Regions from separate parts of the Micromonospora sp. CPCC 205558 genome, predicted to be linked through region 1. Evidence: predicted binding sites of a transcription regulator. Region 1 holds the regulator's gene; the other holds the start of a gene.
The links. Region 1 encodes HspR, which represses chaperone genes until heat shock. Its sites were predicted from a motif close to TTGAGTNNNNNNNACTCAA; they were not measured.
Positions count from the first base shown of each region.

Region 2: the regulator HspR is predicted to act here: its motif matches at 2,877-2,895, upstream of lon (endopeptidase La).

Region 1 is NZ_JBAKHR010000006.1:310,202-314,259, forward strand. It holds gene grpE (nucleotide exchange factor GrpE) at 1-570, shown strand, start outside; gene dnaJ (molecular chaperone DnaJ) at 616-1,794, shown strand; gene V6U86_RS08810 (heat shock protein transcriptional repressor HspR) at 1,825-2,265, shown strand; gene V6U86_RS08815 (hypothetical protein) at 2,403-2,597, shown strand; gene V6U86_RS08820 (hypothetical protein) at 2,894-3,325, opposite strand; gene V6U86_RS08825 (cation:proton antiporter) at 3,467-4,058, opposite strand, start outside.
Region 2 is NZ_JBAKHR010000013.1:126,393-130,450, forward strand. It holds gene V6U86_RS17630 (DoxX family protein) at 1-395, opposite strand, end outside; gene lon (endopeptidase La) at 528-2,858, opposite strand; gene V6U86_RS17640 (manganese catalase family protein) at 2,995-3,864, opposite strand; gene V6U86_RS17645 (sensor histidine kinase) at 3,949-4,058, opposite strand, start outside.

The DNA of each region.
Region 1 (4,058 bases):
GTCGAGGACGCCGAGGTCGTGGTCGACGAGATCGAGGTCGAGGTCAACTCCACCGACGGGCCGGAACCGTCCGGCCCGGCGGTGGTGGACGCCCCGGCGCAGCCGGTGGACGGCGGCGGCACGGGCACCTCGCTCGGCGCCGAGCTGGAGGCGCTCCGGGCCGAGCTCGACGAGCGGACCAGGGACCTTCAGCGGGTGTCGGCGGAGTACGCCAACTACCGCAAGCGGGTCGACCGTGACCGCAGCCTCGTGCAGGAGCAGGCGACCGGTTCGGTGCTCGCCGCGCTGCTGCCGATCCTGGATGACCTGGACCGGGCCCGGGAACATGGCGACCTGGTCGGGCCGTTCGGCACGGTGGCGGAACAGCTCACCACCGCGCTGGGCAAGTTCGGCCTGAACGCCTTCGGCGAGCAGGGCGACCCGTTCGACCCGACCCGGCACGAGGCGGTCGCGCACCAGACCTCGGCCGACGTCAGCGAGCCGACCTGCGTGCAGGTCATGCGGCGCGGCTACCAGCTCGGTGAGCGGCTGCTGCGCCCCGCGCTGGTCGCGGTTGCGGATCCGGAATAGTGCAAGACAGTGACCGGGCCAGCAGGGTCGGAAGGAGGTGGACCGGTGAGTTCGAAGGACTGGATCGAGAAGGACTTCTACGCCGTGCTCGGCGTGGACAAGGCCGCCTCCGCGGATGACATCAAGAAGGCGTACCGCAAGGTGGCCCGGGAGTCGCACCCGGACCACAACCCGGGCGACCCGAAGGCCGAGGAACGGTTCAAGGCCGCGTCCGAGGCGTACAACGTGCTGTCGGACAGCGGCCGCCGCCGCGAGTACGACGAGATGCGCTCGCTCTTCGGCTCGGGCGCGTTCCGGCGCAACGCCCGAGGTGGGGGGCAGCCGGGTGGCATGCCGTTCGACGTCTCCGACATGTTCGGCGGCGGAGCCGGCGATCGCCGCTTCGGGGGCGGCGGGTTCCAGGACCTGTTCAGCTCGATCTTCACCGGAGGTCAGGCCGGTGGGCAGGCCGCGCCGCGCGGTCCGGCCCGTGGCCGGGACGTGGAGACCGAGGTGGCGCTGGACTTCGGCGACGCGGTGCGCGGGGTGACGCTGCCCCTGACGCTGCGCGCGCCGGGGGTCTGTGACACCTGCCATGGCAACGGGGCCAAGCCCGGCACCCAGCCGCAGACCTGTCCGGTCTGTCATGGTGCCGGCGTGACCACCCGCAACCAGGGGTCGTTCAGCTTCTCCGAGCCGTGCCGCAACTGCCAGGGCGTCGGCACCGTGGTCGAGGAGAAGTGCCCGGAGTGCCACGGCAGCGGCGGTGTCACCAAGACCCGCACCATGAACGTGCGCTTCCCGGCCGGTGTGGCCGACGGTCAGCGCATCCGGCTGGCCGGGCGCGGCGAGCCGGGCGAGCGCGGTGGCCCGGCCGGTGACCTCTTCGTGCACGTCAAGGTTCGGCCGGACGAACTGTTCGGGCGTACCGGAGACGACCTGACGTTGACCGTGCCGGTCACCTTCGCGGAGGCCGTGCTCGGCACGGATCTGCGGGTGCCCACGCTCGACGGTGCGGTGACCCTGCGGGTTCCGCCGGGGACGCCGAGCGGACGGGTGCTGCGGGCCCGGGGCAAGGGTGTGGTCCGCCGCGACGGGCAGGCCGGTGATCTGCTGGTCACCCTGGACGTGGTGGTGCCGGCCCGGGTGTCGGATGAGGCGCGTACGGCGCTGGAGTCGTTCGCCGAGCAGACCCCGCCGGCGGCTAGGGAACATCTCGACGCACGGGTGCGTCGAGTCAGTTAGTCCGGTGGAGTGGACGCGGAGGTGAGCGGGATGTCGGGCGAGTTCCTCGGTTCGGGTGACCCTGCCTACGAGGCCAAGGTGCTGATGATCTCGGTGGCGGCGCGGATGGCGGGGATGCACCCACAGACGCTGCGCCAGTACGACCGACTGGGGCTGGTGCAGCCCGGCCGGGCTGCTGGCGGCGGGCGTCGCTACAGCGTCCGGGACGTGGTGCTGCTGCGCGAGGTGCAGCGGCTCAGCCAGGACGACGGGATCAACCTGGCCGGCGTCAAGCGGATCATTGGGCTGGAGCGGCTGCTGGAGCAGGCGCAGCAGCGGGTGGCCCGGCTGGAGGCGGAACTGGACGCCGCGTACCGCCGGGTGGCCGAGCTGGAGTCGCTGGCCCGCTTCCCGGGCCGGGATCTGGTGCCGACCAACCGCACGTCCACCGCTCTGGTGGTGTGGCGCCCCCGCCGCACGCCCGATCGCTGACCTGCCACTCACCCGGAGCTGTCTTCTCGGCCCGGACCGCGCTGGATTCCCCGGCGCGGTCCGGGCCGCTTCGGTTAGCCTGTCGATAAGGGTTAAATCGGCTTAATTCGGACCTACCGGCATGGCGAGGGGGAGCGATGGCGGAGCCGGCGAAGAAGGTGGCCCAGCAGACGGAGGACCGGTTGGAGAACCTGGCCGAGACCGTCCGCGAAAAGTTCGACAAGGTGACCGAGGGGACCTACCGGGACCGGATCATCGCGGGCCGGTTCGCCGAAGACGGCGAGCACGGTGGCGAACGGGGCCGAGCCGGGGCGGAACGCGAGCAGGACTGACCGGTGACCGACGTGCGGGCCGGGACTCACGGGGGGTCCCGGCTCGTTCGCCTCGGCGGGCGTCCGGGCCCGTCCGCCTCGTGCGGGCCGGGACGCGGGGGTGCCGCGGCGGGTCCGGCAATGGGCTCGCAGGTCCTTTGGAGCTGAGTCGTCTACGACATCACTCGGTGGCTCTGCCCCGACCGCCCCCGGTGAGCGGAGCGACCCGCACGCGTCGGGCCTGAATCGTTTACGACATCAGCTCCATAGGGCCGCAGTCGCACTTAGCCCTCGCCGACGATCAGCGAATCCGACGTTCAGCCGAGGCGGCGGTTTTCGCGGACCAGGCCGCCCTCGCACCAGTCCCGGTAGACGAAGAGATCCGGTCGGGCCAACAGCACCCGGCCGTTGTGCGCCCAGATCTTCATCAGCTCGTCGCCGTCCCGCTCGGCCTGTTCGACGAGCTTGCGGAAGCGGCGCTTGGGGTGGGCGCGGAAGTTCGTCCGGATGCCGTCGGCCGCGTAGATGTACAGGCAGTGCAGCGCGAAGCGCCGGGCCGGGCAACTCGGATCCATCGCTAACTCGAAGAGCGTCAACACCAGTCGGTCGCCGGAGACCAGCAGGTCCCAGTCGGGTGGCATCGAGGCCAACGGCACCGAATCAGGCTTGTATGCCCAAGCTCGCAACTCCGCCGGAGTCGGATCGACGGGGTTGGCGAAGCCGTGGAACGTCGACTCCTGCACGCTCACCGGCCAACCTTCCGCTCTCGCCCGCGTTTGGCAACGCTGCCTGCGGACCCTGGCTGCTGGGGCGAAACGGTAACCCGCCCAAGCTTTGCTGCGGTAGCCCCCGGGAGGAGCAATTCAGCAACCATTGGGCGGGTCCGACCGTCAGTCGTGAATCGGGATCGACGCCGGCCGCTGGGCCGCCGCGCGGGTGCGCAGCCACCGCTTGAACCACGGGAAGTCCGGCAGCCGGGCCACAATCGGTCCGGTCACCACGGTGATCAGGACGTACGTCGCGGCCAGCGCCGCCAACCGTGGCTCGACGCTACCGGCGGCCACCGCGAGCCCGGCGATGACGATGGAGAACTCACCTCGGGGTACGAGTGCCAGGCCGGTCCGCCATCGACCGGGTTCCGCGATGCCGACCCGACGGGCGGCGAGGTAACCGGTGAGCGTCTTCGTCGCCATGGTGACCACGGCCAGGGCGAGTGCCGGCAGCAGCACCGGCGGAATGTCCTGCGGGTCGGTGGTCAGGCCGAAGAAGACGAAGAACACCGCCGCGAACAGGTCCCGCAGGGGCGAGAGCAGCTCGGTGGCGTGGTGCGCCACCGGGCCGGAGAGGGCGATGCCGACCAGGAACGCGCCGACCGCCGCCGACACCTGGAGCGACGCGGCGATGCCCGCGATCAGCAACGTCAGACCGAGTACGCCGAGAAGCAGCGCCTCCGGGTCCTTCGCCGACAGGGCGGAGGAGATG
Region 2 (4,058 bases), on a different contig from region 1:
TACGGCCCGAACCGGCCCCACGCCACCACGGCGGCGAGGACGAGCAGCACCGCGCAGGTGATCGCGCCCTGGATCTCCTTCTGACGGCCGTCCTGCGTGTCCTGCTTCTTCAGGTCGCGCAGGTGCACCAGGAAGCCGCCGATCATGACGACGACCAGCCCGACGGCGGCGAGTGGGGTGAGCACGGTGGCGATTCCGGTGAGCGGGGGCAGCACCAGCCCGATGGCGGCCACCACCTCGGCTGCGCCGAGCGCCTTGACCTGGGTCGGCGGGACTGGGTCCACCCACCGCATCAGCTCGCGCAGCTTGTCCTTGGGTTGGGTCAGCTTGGCGAAGCCGGCGCCGGCGAAGACGACAGCGAGCAGGATCTGGATGATCCAGAGGACGACGTTCACGGGGGTTCCTCCGAAGGCACGCCTCGCGGCGAAGAGGTAGTTGAGGGTTCAAGCGACACAGTAGACCCCTGCCCGCGTACCAAAGGACCCCCGCCGTCTTCGAAGACGGCGGGGGTCCTTGTGGTCGGAGCGTCAGACCGCGAAGAGCGCCGGACCGTCCAGCGTCTTCACGTCGACCGGGCGCAGCGCCAGGGCGAGCACGTCGGCCACGTCGGCCAGGGTGTGCACGGTCAGCGCCTCGCGCACCTCGGTCGGCAGGTCGTCCAGGTCGGGCTCGTTGCGGGCCGGGATGATCACCTCGGTGAGGCCGGCCCGGTGCGCGGCGAGCAGCTTCTGCTTCACCCCACCGATCGGCAACACCCGACCGGAGAGCGTCACCTCACCGGTCATCCCGAACTCGGGGCGGACCGGGCGACCGGTGACCAGCGACGCCAGGGCCGTGACCATGGTGATGCCGGCGCTCGGGCCGTCCTTGGGCACCGCGCCCGCCGGGAAGTGGACGTGGATCCGGCGTCCCGCGAGAGCGTTCGGGTCGATACCGAGCCGCCGCCCGTTGGAGCGCAGGTAGGAGAGCGCGATGTGCGCCGACTCCTTCATCACGTCACCGAGCTGGCCGGTCAGGGTCAGGCCCGGCTCGCCCTCCATGCTCGTCGCCTCGATGAAGAGCACGTCCCCACCGGCTCCCGTGACGGCCAGGCCGGTCGCCACACCGGGCACGGCGGTGCGCTCGGCCGACTCCGGGGTGAACTTCGGTCGACCCAGGTAGGTGGCCAGGTTGTCGGTGTCGACGCGCGCCGGTGTCGGGTCCGTCGCCAACGTCACCGCCACCTTGCGCAGGATCTTGGCCAGGGCACGCTCAAGCTGCCGGACGCCGGCCTCCCGGGTGTACTCCCCCGCGATCAGCGCGAGGGCCCCGTCGGCGACGCTGACCTCCTCGGCGGTCAGCCCGGCCCGCTCCCGCTGCCGGGGCAGCAGGTGGTCCCGGCCGATGGCGACCTTCTCGTCCTCGGTGTACCCGTCCAGCATGACCAGCTCCATCCGGTCCAGCAGCGGGCCGGGGATGGACTCCACCACGTTGGCGGTGGCCAGGAAGAGCACGTCGGACAGGTCGAGGTCGACCTCCAGGTAGTGGTCCCGGAAGGTGTGGTTCTGCGCCGGGTCGAGCACCTCCAGCAGGGCGGCGGCCGGGTCACCGGCGTAGCCGGCGGCCAACTTGTCCACCTCGTCGAGGAGCACGACCGGGTTCATCGAACCGGCCTCGCGCAGCGCGCGGACGATCCGACCGGGCAGCGCACCCACGTAGGTGCGCCGGTGCCCGCGGATCTCCGCCTCGTCGCGGACCCCGCCGAGCGAGACCCGGACGAAGTTGCGTCCGAGCGCCCGCGCCACGGACTCGCCGAGGCTGGTCTTACCGACCCCGGGAGGGCCGGCCAGGGCGAGGACCGCGCCGGAGCCGCGACCGCCGACCATGCCGAGGTTGCGCTCGGCACGCCGGTTGCGCACCGCCAGGTACTCCAGGATGCGGTCCTTCACATCGGCCAGACCGGCGTGGTCGGCGTCGAGCACCGCCCGGGCCGCGGCCAGGTCGGTGTTGTCCTCGGTACGCGTGCCCCACGGCATCTCGAGCACGGTGTCCAGCCAGGTACGGATCCAGCCCGCCTCCGGGGAGGCGTCACTGGCCCGCTCCAGCTTGCCGACCTCGCGCATGGCCGCCTCGCGTACCTTCTCCGGCAGCTCGGCGGACTCGACCCGGGACCGGTAGTCGGCGGAGCCGTCCGGCTCGTCCTCGCCCAACTCCTTGCGGATCGCGGCCAACTGCTGACGCAGCAGGAACTCGCGCTGGGACTTCTCCAGCCCCTCGCGGACGTCACTGTTGATCTGCTCGGTGACCTCCTGCTCGGCCAGGTAGTCCTTCACCCAGCCGACCAGCAGCTCCAGTCGGGCGGTGACGTCCGGCGCGGCGAGAAGTTCGTTCTTCTGCTCCAGCGTCAGCCAGGGCGCGTATCCGGCCGAGTCGGCCAGCTCGGAGAGGTCGGTCATCCGCTCCACCGCGTCGATGACCTGCCAGGCGCCCCGCTGCTGGAGCACGGAGGTCACCAGGGCGCGGTACTCGCGGGCGAGTTCGCGGGCCCGACCGGCGTAGGCGGGTTCGTCGAGTTCGGTCGCCTCGACCCAGAGGGCGGCACCGGGGCCGGGCACGCCGGAGCCGATCCGGGCCCGGGACAGGCCACGGATGACGGCGGCGGGCTCACCCTCGGGCAGCCGGCCGACCTTCTCGATGGTGGCGACCACGCCGACCGGCCCGTACTCGCCGTCGATGCGCGGCACGGCCAGCAGCTTGCGGTCGCCGGTCGCCCGCGCCGCGTCGATCGCGGCCTGGGTGGTGGGGTCGAGGGTCACCGGGATGACCATGCCGGGCAGCAGCACGGCGTCGGTCAGCGGAAGTACCGGAAGAGTTGCCATCGAACACCTCGCGTTGAGTTGAGCGTGTCTCACTCAAGTAACAAAGCGTTCCCCTTGTTCCGATCTGTGACCCAGACCACTCCCCCGGCCGGTCCGTCGGGTCGCCCGGGACCGGCGGGCGACCCGACGAGGCACCTCAGGTGAGCTTGCTCTTCACCGTGTTCACCACCGAACCGGCCACCCCCGGATCGGTGCCGTAGAGGCGGGGATCGCCCGGGGGCAGCACCGGCTCCGGCGCGTTCGCCCGCGGGTTGTCGTCGTACCGGAACTCGCCCTTGCCGTCCGGCGACGGCCCGGACGCCCAGCGTCCCTGCGCGGCGTCGGTACCCGAGGAGAAACCGAGGTAGGTGTAGCTGTACTCCGCGGTGAACTCCTCCGAGTCCGGGAACGCCTCCGGCACCGGCATCTCCTCCAGACCGTCCTCCTTGAGCTGCTCGATCGCCGCCAGCCACATGTTCTGGTGCATCGTGTCGCGGGCCAGCAGGAAACGCAGCATCTGCTTGACACCCGGGTCGTCGGTCATGTGGAACAACCGGGCGACCTGGAGCCGGCCCTGCGCCTCGGCGGTGACGTTGAGCTGGAAATCGGCCAACAGGTTGCCGCTGGCGGTGACGAACGCGCCGTTCCAGGGCACCCCGTTGGAGTCGGCGGGCAGGGCGCCACCGCCGCCGTGGATGAAGTGCGCCGGGTTCTCCCCGGCGTAGGTCGCAGCGCCGCCCGGGTCCTCCGCGATCCCCTCGGTCAGCGACAGCGGCGCGTTGTCCAACAGCCGGGTGATCATCGTGACGATCATCTCGACGTGGCCCATCTCCTCGGTGCCGACGTCGAGCAACAGGTCCTTGTACTTGCCGGGCAGCCGGCAGTTCCAACCCTGGAAGAGATACTGGTTGGCGACGGTCATCTCGCCCCACTTACCGCCCAGCACCTCCTGCAACCGGCGGGCGAACGCCGCGTCCGGGCCGTCTGGTTTGGCCTCGAACTGCAGATCCTTGACGTGGCTGAACATCCAACCTCCTCGGTACCAGAAATTAGGTAGCGAGGCCGTTCCCGCTGCGCTGACCCGAGCGGGCCAACCGGTGTCCCGCCCGGGTCAGCGCAGCGGGCGAGCCGTCGGCAGCAGCACCTCCAGCGCCACTCCGCGAGGCCGCAGCCGATGCGCCCGCAGCGCTCCCCCGTCCGAGGCGACGAGCCGCCGCGCGA